Regions from separate parts of the Pseudoalteromonas sp. SG44-8 genome, predicted to be linked through region 2. Evidence: predicted binding sites of a transcription regulator. Region 2 holds the regulator's gene; each other region holds the start of a gene.
The links. The regulator sigma-54, encoded in region 2, starts transcription at its own class of promoters, with help from an activator protein. The targets are predictions, from matches to a motif close to GTTGGCACGNNNNTNGNNT.
Positions count from the first base shown of each region.

Region 1: the regulator sigma-54 is predicted to act here: its motif matches at 1,585-1,603, upstream of flgJ (flagellar assembly peptidoglycan hydrolase FlgJ).
Region 3: the regulator sigma-54 is predicted to act here: its motif matches at 1,258-1,276, upstream of flgB (flagellar basal body rod protein FlgB).
Region 4: the regulator sigma-54 is predicted to act here: its motif matches at 1,936-1,954, upstream of H5163_RS19910 (BON domain-containing protein).

Region 1 covers NZ_JACJEQ010000007.1:166,760-169,932, reverse strand. The annotation lists gene flgH (flagellar basal body L-ring protein FlgH) at 1-363, shown strand, start outside; gene H5163_RS08480 (flagellar basal body P-ring protein FlgI) at 375-1,469, shown strand; gene flgJ (flagellar assembly peptidoglycan hydrolase FlgJ) at 1,641-2,609, shown strand; gene flgK (flagellar hook-associated protein FlgK) at 2,611-3,173, shown strand, end outside.
Region 2 covers NZ_JACJEQ010000036.1:24,270-27,442, forward strand. The annotation lists gene ptsN (PTS IIA-like nitrogen regulatory protein PtsN) at 1-139, opposite strand, end outside; gene hpf (ribosome hibernation promoting factor) at 144-431, opposite strand; gene H5163_RS18895 (RNA polymerase factor sigma-54) at 460-1,956, opposite strand; gene lptB (LPS export ABC transporter ATP-binding protein) at 2,023-2,748, opposite strand; gene lptA (lipopolysaccharide transport periplasmic protein LptA) at 2,745-3,173, opposite strand, start outside.
Region 3 covers NZ_JACJEQ010000007.1:173,104-176,276, reverse strand. The annotation lists gene H5163_RS08525 (chemotaxis protein) at 1-258, shown strand, start outside; gene H5163_RS08520 (protein-glutamate O-methyltransferase CheR) at 279-1,109, shown strand; gene flgB (flagellar basal body rod protein FlgB) at 1,310-1,720, shown strand; gene flgC (flagellar basal body rod protein FlgC) at 1,723-2,154, shown strand; gene H5163_RS08505 (flagellar hook assembly protein FlgD) at 2,168-2,848, shown strand; gene flgE (flagellar hook protein FlgE) at 2,904-3,173, shown strand, end outside.
Region 4 covers NZ_JACJEQ010000043.1:7,040-10,212, reverse strand. The annotation lists gene H5163_RS19925 (alpha-amylase family protein) at 1-209, shown strand, start outside; gene H5163_RS19920 (hypothetical protein) at 633-1,025, shown strand; gene H5163_RS19915 (hypothetical protein) at 1,127-1,318, shown strand; gene H5163_RS19910 (BON domain-containing protein) at 1,560-1,883, opposite strand; gene H5163_RS19905 (S8 family serine peptidase) at 2,354-3,173, shown strand, end outside.

The DNA of each region.
Region 1 (3,173 bases), on a different contig from region 2:
CCGGTTAATATTGGTGGTGATAGTATTCAGTTTGGTGTGGGCAGCGGTGCAAAATTCAAAGGTGATACTAAGTCAAACCAATCTAATAGTTTATTTGGTGATATTTCCGTGAATGTTATGCGTGTATTACCTAATGGTAATTTAGTGATCCGTGGTGAAAAATGGCTGACTTTAAACACCGGCGAAGAATTTATTCGTCTGGAAGGACTTGTGCGCCCACAAGATGTTACTGCAGATAATACTGTGACCTCTAATAGAATCGCGAATGCTCGGATTCAATATTCTGGTAAAGGGCAAATGCAAGAGACTCAAACGGCAGGGTGGTTAACTCGATTCTTCACCAGCTCTCTGTTCCCTTTTTAAAGGATGTTGATATGAATAGCTTGAAAGCGTTGCTGTGTATATGTTTATTAAGTTGGCACTTTAGTGCAAGCGCTGAACGTATTAAAGATGTCTCAATGGTTGAAGGCGTTCGCTCAAACCAGCTGGTTGGTTATGGTCTCGTGGTTGGTTTACCTGGCACCGGTGAGCAAAGTCGTTTTACTGAACAAAGCTTTAAAGCCATGCTAAATAGTTTTGGTATTACCATGGCATCGAATTTAAAACCCAAAATCAAAAATGTAGCTGCGGTTGCTGTGCATGCTGAGTTACCTGCATTTAGGAAGCCAGGGCAGACAATCGATATTACTGTATCGTCAATAGGTAGTGCGGGTAGCTTACGTGGCGGAACATTACTACAAACCTTTCTAAAAGGGGTTGATGGGAATACTTATGCTATCGCACAAGGTAGCTTAATTGTTGGTGGATTAGGTGTTGAAGGAGCCGATGGTAGTAAGATCGTAATGAACACGCCTACGGTAGGGCGTATTCCTAATGGCGCAACGGTTGAACGGGCAATTAAAAGTCCTTTTATGCAAGGTGATTACATAACCTTTAATTTAAATCGTCCAGATTTCACTACCGCTAAACGTTTAGAGCAAACTATTAATGAACTTATCGGCCCAGACAGTGCACATGCACTTGATGCCGCTTCAATACGTGTTATTGCACCGCGTGATGCGTCGCAGCGTGTTGCTTATTTATCTACGCTTGAAAATTTAGAGTTTAAACCAGCGGATACTTCGGCAAAAATTATCGTTAATTCACGTACTGGTACCATAGTGATCGGTAAAAATGTAAAGTTACAAGCGGCGGCAATTACCCATGGTGGCTTGACTGTTACGATTGCGGAACAGCAAAATGTATCTCAGCCTAACGCATTAAGTGAAGGGGAAACGGTCGTTACTAATCAAAGTATTATTGATGTTAACGAAGATGATTCTCGAGCCTTTGTATTCAACCCAGGTGTTAGTCTTGACGATTTAGTACGGGCAATTAACGAAGTCGGCGCAGCGCCCGGTGACTTAATGGCAATACTAGAAGCATTAAAAGAAGCGGGGGCCATCAGCGGTCAACTCGTGGTTATTTAACCATATTGACCCCCTAAGTTTGCGTTAACTCGCATTTAGGGGGGCTTGACTTGCATAATTAATCAACGCTTTTATACTTTCGCAAACTCGCAAACTCGCAAACTCGCAAACTCGCATTGGCTCAATTATTGCATTGTTAATAATATTATTAATCACTGTGTCAAATTGCTGATGGATACTAATCATCTCGATAAACAAAACTTCTTTGATTTAGGCAATCTTAATACGTTACGTCAAGATGCCTTAAAAAGTGGTGCCTCGCCTGAAGCATCGAAAGAAGCGCTAAAAAAAGCAGCGGCACAATTTGAATCTATTTTTACGCAGATGCTTCTTAAAAGTATGCGTAAAGCAAACGAAGCGTTTGAAGACGAAGACAGTCCTTTTAATTCCAGTGGTGTAAAGTTTTTTGAAGAAATGCATGATCAACAGTTATCAGTTGATTTATCTTCAAAAGGGTCATTGGGTTTAGCCGATCTCATAGTGCAACAACTTTCTCCTGATGGAAAAAACTTTACCCCTAGTTCAGTGCTGCGTACTGTTGATGATTTTACCAGTGATCAACGTGCAACAGTTACGAATACTGAAAACACGGCTGACACTCAGGCTGTCAATAGCAGCCCATCAACAGCGCAAAAACCTCAGTTTGAAAATGCAGAAGATTTTATTAGTAGTGTTTGGGAGCATGCAAAAACAGCAGCTGAAAAAATTGGTTTGAACCCTGCTGTGATGGTTGCACAAGCAGCTCTTGAGACTGGTTGGGGTAAGCATATTATTAATAAAAGTGATGGCAACAGCAGCTTTAACTTATTCAATATCAAATCAGATAGAAGCTGGCAGGGTGAGAAAGCCAATAAAATGACACTCGAATTTGAGCAAGGTACACCAGTAAAAAGACAAGCCAGCTTTAGAGCATATGATTCGATTAAAGACAGCGTGAATGACTTTGTGCAGTTTTTAACGGAAAACCCACGCTACCAAGAAGCATTACAAAATACCGCAAAACCGGCCGCTTTTTTAGACTCTTTACAAAAAGCCGGTTATGCCACAGACCCCAATTATGCCGAAAAAATTAAGCAAGTACTTAATCGTACAGAACTTAAAACACTGGCGACAACATTGGTTCGCCAAGGAGTAAATTAAGATGTCGTTTAATTTATTAGACATTGCAAATTCAGGCGTTCGCGCTAATTCAGAATTGCTACAAACGACCAGTAAAAACATTGCCAATATAAATACAGTTGGTTATGTACGTGAGCGTACAGAGCATATGACCATGATCGACAATCAAGTTGGTCGTGGTGAAACATATCGATTATTGAATGAATTTGCTCAAAAGCAGCTCAATCGCGATACTTCAAATAAAACCTTTTTTGATCAATTTGTTACAGAAGCAGGCCGGGTTGATAGCTTGTTTTCTCAAGAATCCAATAGCTTATCGAGCAGTATGAATTCGTTATTCAACAATGTGCAGGAAAGCTTAAATCAGCCATCATCAACAGTTGCACGTTCGTTGGTTATGACAGATGCAGAAAATTTGATTGATCAAATGGATCGTTTGTCAGGCATTGTATTTGATCAAAAAAACATCGTGAATGAGCAGTTAGAAATTTTTTCTGATGAAGCGAATACATTGATTCAAAATATTAGCAGTTTGAATAAGCAAATAGCTACGGTAAATGGTACGCGCAATGAGGCAAACTCAAG
Region 2 (3,173 bases):
CGTTGAGGATTTCTTGTTGTGATAGCTGAGGGAGCTGTTCATGAGCCAATTGGCTTATAAATTCAATGATCCGTTTTTTGCTATTAAAAAGGACCGCAGCTTTACTGCAGTCCTGACAAATAAGTGAGCTTAATTTCATAGTGTTAGTGTCGAGCGTGCTTCTCTTTGTGTTTAATTACTTGACGATCAAGTTTATCGATTAGTCCGTCAATAGCTGCATACATGTCTTGGTGCTCAGTCGAGGCAAATAATTCAGCGCCACTGACATGTAATGTGGCCTCTGCTTTTTGGCTTAGTTTTTCTACATCAAGAATAACATGGACATTATTGATATGATCAAAATGCCTTTCAAGCTTGGCAAACTTATTGTTTACATAGTCTCTTAATGAATCAGTAATTTCTACGTGACGACCAGTTAAATTTAGTTGCATAAGCATTTTCCTCTTGTGATTTTACGCCTTAAATCAAACTTTTACGTTGATTTGACGGTGGAATAGCCAGCGACTCGCGGTATTTTGCAATAGTCCGTCTAGCTACTTTGATACCTTGCTCTGCCAATATATCTGCAATCTTACTATCACTCAATGGTTTCGCTGAGTTTTCTGCACTGATCAATTTTCTGATCAATGCTCGAATAGCTGTCGAAGAGCATTCGCCGCCGTTCTCAGTGCTTACATGACTTGAGAAAAAATACTTTAACTCAAAAATACCACGGGGGGTATGCATGTACTTTTGTGTCGTTACGCGAGAGATTGTTGATTCGTGCATCTCAACCATTTCAGCAACGTCGTTTAGTACCATAGGTCGCATTGCTTCAGGGCCATGCTCAAAGAATCCCTGCTGTTGTTTTACAATGCAGTTAGTTACTTTGAGTAACGTCTCGTTACGACTTTCTAGGCTTTTAATAAACCATTTAGCTTCTTGCAAATGCGAACGTATAAATTGGCTGTCAGTGCTTGATTTTACTGAGCGTGACATTGCCGCATATTGGCTGTTCACTCTAATTTTTGGCATGCTGTCTGGATTAAGTTCAACCACCCAGCGACCTTTAATTTTTTTCACCGAAACATCAGGTATAACATACTCTGATTCTTCGCGTACTATAGTATCCGCAGGCTTTGGATTAAGGCTGTGGATCAATGTCATTACTTCTTTCAGCTCATCTTCTTTAAGCTTAGTCTTTTTCATCAAAGTGCGATAGTCACGACTAGCTAATAAATCGATATGATCAGTTAAAATCATTTTAGTCTCGCTAATCCAAGGAGTTGCAGGATCAAATTGATTTAATTGAATACATAAACATTCTTGTAGGCTGCGCGCAGCAATACCAACAGGGTCAAATAACTGAATGCGTTTTAACACTGCTTGCACTTCGTCTAGTTCGATTTCTTCTTCGTTATTACCTTGATTTAAGCTCTCTGCGATGTCTTCGCAGCTCAAGGTTAAAATACCTGAATCGTCAACAGCTTCAACAATCGCAATGGCAATAGCTTCATCGGTTGGACTAAAAGGTGTGAGCTGTAATTGCCACATCAGATATTCGTGCAGGGTTTCAGTTGAAGCACCTTGATAAATTGACTCATCTTCAGGCATTGGGCCGGATGACGTATTTGGCGCAGCACTCATGTATTCGTCCCAGGTGACGTCCATAGCCATTTCGTCACTTAAAGTCTCTTTACTTAATGCTTCGCTACTTTCTTGTTCATATTCGCTGGGCTTGTCGTCTGCTGATGCACTAACAGTTAAGTCATCGTTGTCTTGTTTTTGTTCGTTTTTACCAGCCGTGTCGTCTGAATATTCATGCTCTTCTAGCTCTAACAATGGATTGCTGTCGAGTGCTTCTTGAATTTCTTGCTGGAGATCCAATGTACTGAGTTGCAATAAGCGAATTGCTTGTTGCAGCTGTGGTGTCATTGTAAGTTGCTGGCCCATGCGCAGCTGGAGTGATTGCCTCATGTATCTCTAACAATCCTTTTATTGTTATCATCGTTAAGTCTAGCAGATACTTAGCCGAGCGTGGCTTTATAGCCTAAATTGCTCGCCCAGGTAAACATCGCGGACTGTTTGGTCGGCAAGTACATGCTCAGGGGTACCTGATGCAATTAACTCCCCATGAGAAACTATGTAGGCTTTTTCACAAACATCAAGGGTTTCTCGTACATTGTGGTCGGTAATAAGTACGCCAATACCACGGTTTTTAAGGTGTTCAATAATCTTCTTTATATCTAACACTGAAATAGGATCAACGCCAGCAAAAGGCTCATCAAGTAAGATAAATTTTGGATTTGCGGCTAAAGCGCGTGCAATTTCAACTCGACGACGTTCACCACCAGATAATGCCATACCTTGGCTGTCGCGAATATGTTGAATGCTAAACTCATCAAGTAAGCTGTCTAGTGCTTCTTCTCTGGCTTGTTTATTCAGCTCTTTACGAGTTTCTAAAATAGCCATCAGGTTTTGATAAACAGTTAACTTACGAAAGATGGATGATTCTTGTGGTAAGTAGCCAATCCCTAACCGTGCGCGACTGTGCATTGGCAGTAAAGTGATGTCATTATCATCAATACTTATTTTACCTTTGTCGCTAGGTACTAAACCCACAATCATATAAAAAGTGGTGGTTTTACCTGCGCCATTAGGACCCAGTAAGCCAACAATGCTGCCTGCGCTAACTTCTAAACCCACGCTTTTTACAACTTGGCGACCTTTATAGCTTTTTGCTAAAAATTCAGCTTTTAATATACTCATGGCTGCCCTTTAGGTTTGTCTTTTTTACTGTCAACAGGTACCAAAATAGTGTGTACGCGATCGTTTGAGCTTGCGCCTTTTTCAGCACTGATCAGCTGTTGGTCCATATCATAGGTAATGCTTTTGGCATTAATTTTTTGACCTGCTTGAGTGACTTGTGCATTACCAATTAAAGTTAAATAGCGCTTGGCGACATCGTAACGGACTTCATCAGCACTGGCGCTCATTATTGTGCCATCAGTTTGTTTTTCTTCAAAGTAAGCAGGGTTACCAGTTGCAACAAGCAATTGTTTGTTATTGCCTAAATCTTCGCGCTTATGGACTTCAAGTCGATCCGCTTTGATACGGCGGTTACCATGAATGATTTCAACATTTTTTTCAAAAATACCGATATTATCTTTCAGTTGGGCAAGCTGCTTTTCAGC
Region 3 (3,173 bases), on a different contig from region 2:
GATTGTAAGCATGATATTACCGAGCGAGTAGGATTGTTGATTTCTGATGTTGAAATGCCAGAAATGGATGGTTATACCCTAACCGCTGAAATAAAAGCAGATCCAAAGTTAGCCCCCTTACATGTTATTTTACATACATCGCTCAGCGGTGTATTCAATCAAGCGATGATTGAAAAAGTGGGTGCTGATGACTTTATAGCTAAGTTCAATCCGGATGAGTTAGCTACAGCAGTGAAAAAATGGGTTCATTGTGACTAATTTGAAAAGGCGGTGTTACTTTGGAAAATAAGCATTTACAGCAAAGCGAGTACGATCAGTTTCGCTCTTTTTTAGAGCAACAATGTGGCATTGTTCTGGGAGATAATAAGCTTTATTTAGTCAAAAGCAGGCTTGCTCCGCTAATGGTTCGTTTTAATGTTGAATCATTGTCACAATTGGTTAGTAAAACACTGAGTCCGCATGAGCGGCAGTTACGTGCCGCAGTCGTTGATGCTATGACGACCAATGAAACTTTATGGTTTCGGGATCAATACCCGTTTGAACTATTGCAAAGTAAGTTATTTCCGGAACATAAAGAGTTACGTCGTCCGTTGAAAATTTGGTCTGCGGCAAGTTCATCGGGACAAGAGCCATATTCTATTGCTATGTCGGTTGCTGAGTTTCAAGCTAAACAGCCGGGTGTATTAAAAATGGGCGCGCAGATAATCGGCACTGATATTTCTAATACTATGTTAGATATGTGTAAGCATGCAGAATATGACTCCCTTGCTCTAGCTAGAGGGCTGTCGGTAGAGCGCAGGAAAAAGTTCTTTAAAGATAGTGGCAACGGCATGGCGCAAGTAAACGACTCAATAAAAAAATTAGTGAGTTTTAGACATCTTAACTTATTAGATTCATACGCGCTAATGGGCAAGTTTGATATTATTTTTTGCCGCAACGTGCTGATTTATTTCGCACCAGAGGTTAAAGCCAAAATTATTGCTCAGTTTGCTCAAGCACTAAATCCTAAAGGGTATTTATTTTTAGGCGCATCAGAGTCTATGTCAGGGTTAAGTGACGAATTTGACATGGTACGCTGTAATCCAGGTATTATTTATCAAAAGAAATAGCTTACCAGCGTATTTAACGCGCTAAAACACAAGTTACTCAAATCTCATCGGTGGTAAAACCGAATCTTGAATACTATAAAACGATGTGGCTCCACATCGTTTTTCTTTTTAAATCAAATGATTAAACGAACCATAAAACATCAACCTAATTGGCTCAACTTTTGCATTAATCATCTTAAGTCAATTTTTTGGAGATGGTTATGGCTATCAGTTTTGATAAAGCATTTGGGGTTCATCCTCATGCAATGTTGATCCGTTCGCAACGTGCTGAGTTATTAGCAACCAATATCGCTAATGCTGATACGCCGGGCTATAAAGCGAAAGACATCGACTTTGCCTCAGCATTGAAAGCGGCAAAAAGCCACCAACAAGGCGGCAATAACATGGTAACAACTAACCCAAACCACATTGCCGGTGGCAGTCGTTATGTTGGTAATAGTGAAATGTTTCGCTCGCCAAATCAAGCAGATACAGGTGATGGCAACTCGGTTGATATACAAGTGGAACGAAACTTGTATACAAAGAACTCATTAGAGTATCAGGCAAGCCTGCAATTTATGAGTAGTAAAATTAAAGGCCTTAAAAAAGCCCTCGGTAGTCAAGGAGCCTAAGCATGAGTTTATATAACGTTTTTGATATTTCAGGTAGTGGTATGAGTGCGCAAAATGTGCGTTTGAACACAACCGCGAGTAATATTTCAAATGCTAATAGCATTAGCTCAAGCCAAGACAAAACTTACCGGGCGCGCCACCCTGTTTTTGCAGCTGAACTGATGAAAGCATCAGAATCAAGCGGTAATGTTCAGGGGTCGTCTGTTGGCGTTAAAGTGTTAGGTATTGTAGAGAGTAATAAACCATTACAAATTGAATATAACCCTAATCATCCTAGTGCGGATGAAAACGGTTATATCTACAAACCTAACGTTAATGTCGTTGAAGAAATGGCTAATATGATTTCTGCCTCACGCTCTTATCAAACCAATGTGCAAGTTGCTGATGCAGCGAAGCAAATGTTAAGTAAAACACTGTTGCTTGGGCAGCGGTAATTGAGGAAAGATTATGAGTAACGATATCAGCAGCACATCGTCAACTTATTTAGATTCGATTAAGTGGCAAGATAAACAGGTTAGCAGTGATAAGAAAAGTGATGCGTTAACCCAAGAAGATTTCTTCTCATTGTTAACACAGCAACTGTCGTTTCAAGATCCCAGCAAACCAGCTGACAATGATCAAATGATCGCGCAGATGACAAGTTTCACCATGGCTGAAGGTATCTCAAACCTTAATAGTAATTTTCAGTCATTAGCCGCATCGATGACATCTAACTCAGCACTACAAGCATCGACTTTAGTGGGTAAACAAGCATTACTAGAGTCTAATACATTAGACCTAAACGATGTTGGTAGCGCTAAAGGAACCGTGGTTGCAGAAGAGCCTGTAGAAAACTTATTTCTACGAATTGAAGATTCATCTGGTCAGTTGGTGCGTAGTATTGATTTAGGTGCGCAATCAGCGGGCGCTGTCCGTTTCGAGTGGGACGGCATGAATGATAATAAAGAACGTTTACCACCAGGTGAATATAAAATTAAAGCTGAAGGGCAGTTAAATGGTGAGTACACGGCTTTACCTATAGCTACTTTTAAGAATATCGAGAGTGTTAATATTAATGGTGCAAACGGCATTATTATAAACACTAAAGAAGGTGCGGTTAGGCTAGCTGACGTTGCAGAAATCGCGTAAAAATTTTAATTATTAGTTAGCCACAGGCTAAACATTGACAGATTAGAGGTGAATTATGAGCTTCAATATTGCATTAACTGGCATTGCTGCCGCACAAAAAGACTTAGATGTAACAGCAAATAATATTGCTAACGTAAATACGGTAGGCTTTAAAGAGTCACGTGCTGAATTTGCTGATGTATACGCATCTTCGGTATTTAGTTCAGGCAAGACAAAAAATGGTGATGGTGTACAGACAACTATGGTGGCACAACAGTTTCACCAAGGTTCACTAAAGTTCACTCAAAACTCATTAGATTTAGCTATCACAGGTGAAGGTTACTTT
Region 4 (3,173 bases), on a different contig from region 2:
ATTATTGGCTGCTTGATGTTGATATGGATTGCAGCAAAGCGGTTAATGGATGGTTTGAGGTAAAAGCGTTTATTAAAAATGGTCAGGGCTGGGAGGGCAATATCGCGCAAGCAAACCCCCCTTATGCTAGTACTAATCATGTTGCTCAATGCGGCAAAATTAATAAATTTGAGTTTAATAATTCAACGGTAGAAATACGCAATTTCTAATTTTATTACAGATAAATCCCAGCTAAACCATAAGTATGCGTTTAGCTGGGATTTGTAAGTCGCTATTATTGCCAAAATGAATTTTGAGCTTTATGGTCATTAGTAACTTTGCGTATCTGCAAATTAGATAAACAGTTATCTAATTACGATTTACTATTAATGCTTGATTAAGTGATTGAATGTAAATAAAGTTAGTTCTTTTTTGATGTTTGAATAGAAAGAGTAATTCTAAATACTCGTTAGCTTTTAAATAATGTATAAGTGCTATAAGTTGAGTGGTTTAATATAACTTACTTAGGCATTATTAAATTGTATACAATGAGTTAGTTAACTATGTCATTTGGGCTAGACAATCACTCCTCTGCGTAGATTTGTTCGCTGTTGCGCGCGGCAATATATTTTAAAGGGAATTAAGGTATCTGGATGAAAGAAATCATGGTTTATGGAACAGTTATCCTTTGTTTCTTTTGTTATGGTCTTTGGCCTTTTATCGCATCAGCTTTACTGGTGTTTATTTCTGATGACCCAACTTTAGGTATTATCAGTTTAGTTATTTGGTCAATTGCTGTTACGATCCAAATAATTGCTATGTGGCAAATATTTAAAAGAAATTCAAAAGGATTACATTTGTTTTTCTCTGTAGTTTTTCTTTACGTATTTTTATATGCGGGTGATTCACTTATCGTTTCATTAGAAAGTAACGCTGTTTTTTCATTTTCAAATATTATAAATAAAGCTATATATCCATTGTTCGCTGCATGGGCTTTGTATTTTAGCGATGCCAAAGATTTCTTTATTAAACCAACTGAGAGTTAGTAATGAGTAAGTGTAATAATTGTAGTGCCAGTATTTCTTTTATGGCAGTTTTAAACACCATGAATCCCTTGAAAGTAAAGTGCTCAAATTGTAAGGAGCCAGTGCGAATTGATAAGGTTAGTGGCGGTATTGCAGCCCTAATTATTTCATCTATTGCAGTGACTATACTGGCGATGTTTTACGGTTCACCAAACTATTGGTTAAAAATAGTTCTGCCTGTAGTGGTAGTTGCCGAGATCGGATATTTTGGCCTCATTAAGTTTGGTATCGTTAAAATTAAAGCAGTTGAGTAAATCATAAAAATTCATCTGTAGATTAGTGTTTCTCACATTTGTGTTAAACGCATAAAATTGCCAATTAAACTCAGCAGTGAGTTTAATTGCACTAGCGATAACACAACAAAGCAGTTCTATTTCTATTAAATACCTTATTGTGCATTGCGGTGTGTTGGTGATGTTTTTATATGTTGAGCAAGCACAGTAATGCTTATCTTGTCTTTAAATAGTAGAGCCTTGCAAATCAATTTTTAATCTTCTATCTAGCTACTTTAACCTGCATTTTATTTTCAATAATTGCCACACCTTGGGTATTTTCTAAAAACTTTTGTGCCAGTGCGCGTTCAAAGCCGGTTTCGGTTATACCGTACAGGGCTACTTTGTTGCCATTAACGTGCACTTGTAGTTGCGAGAGGTGTAGGTTTGGATTGCTGCGCAGTTTATGAGTTATAGTCTGTTGTAATGTCGGTTGAGGAGAAACGCTGCTGATCATAATTGTGCTGGTGGCCGCACTGACTTGTATTGTGCAGGCGAGTGAAAATATACAGCATACTAATGACATAGTTAATTTGAAGCGATTCATGATTCCTCCCATAACGTCTATTATATTTATTTAGTGACTAGTAACCCTAGTGTTACAATATTCATTCCAAGATTAAGTCATTGAAATATATTGATAATTTAAAATTGTTGTAAACTATTTAGGAGTTTTTTACATTCAACTGAGTAAAAAATACGGTAATTTTTAATTACTTTAGATTTATTTGTTCCTTTTTTTTGTTTTTTTAGAACAATATGATATAAAATTAACTGTAACATTTATTTTACAAAAATCATTGAACTCAAGTAAATCAAAGGCATGTGGTTTAGTTACTGTATAGCCATCTAATTAAAAATATTTTCTTTAATTACAATAGATTAATTGCTCTACTTTCTATGGGTAAACAACTGTACTCGGTTTATTGACAGCGTTGTCTTTAGGTGTTTTTATTAAATTGATGTGAATTATTTGTTAATTCAGTTCTCTTTAAACTAACATCCAAGGATTTTTAAATGAAAGCGTCGAAAACCCCAACATTCAAAATAACGGCATTAGCGAGTGCTATTTTGTTATCAACAGCTGGTTCTGCAATCGCTGAGCAAGTAGAGTCAGAGCGTTTTATTGTGCATTTATCTGAGCAAACGACTGCTCTACATACTGCGTTTGCTCAAAGTAAAGCGCAGATTAATAATATTAAAGTAAGCTTGATGAGCGATGTTGCTACTCAAGCTAATGTTGAAGTACTACAAAGCTTGCCTGATATTAACGCAATGGCGGTGGTTTTAACGGCGGATCAAAAAGCTCGTTTATTACAAAGTAGCGATGTAGCCAGTATAGAAGTGGATCCAAAGCGTTATTTAATGGCCGAAAGCACCCCATATGGTATTACTATGGTTCAAGCTCAACAACTTTCAGATAACCTAACTGGCAGTCAAAAAGTATGTATTATGGATACTGGCTACACACTAAATCATCCTGACTTACCAAATACAGGCGTCACTGGCAGTGATGGTTATGGCGCTAATGATACAGGTAATTGGTATAACGATGGTAACGGCCATGGTACACATGTTGCGGGTACTATTGCAGCGTTAGGTGGAAATGGTCAGGGTGTTGTTGGGGTTAATTCTTCGGGCCAATTGGGTTTACACATTGTTAAGGTATTTAACGACCAAGGAAGATGGGCATATGGTTCTGACCTTGTTGCAGCTATCAGTCAATGTCAAGCCGCTGGGGCAACAGTGACCAGTATGAGTTTGGGGGGGCCTCAATCATCTAATGCTGAGCGCCAAGCTTTTGCTAATAGCTATTCGCAAGGTATGTTGCATATTG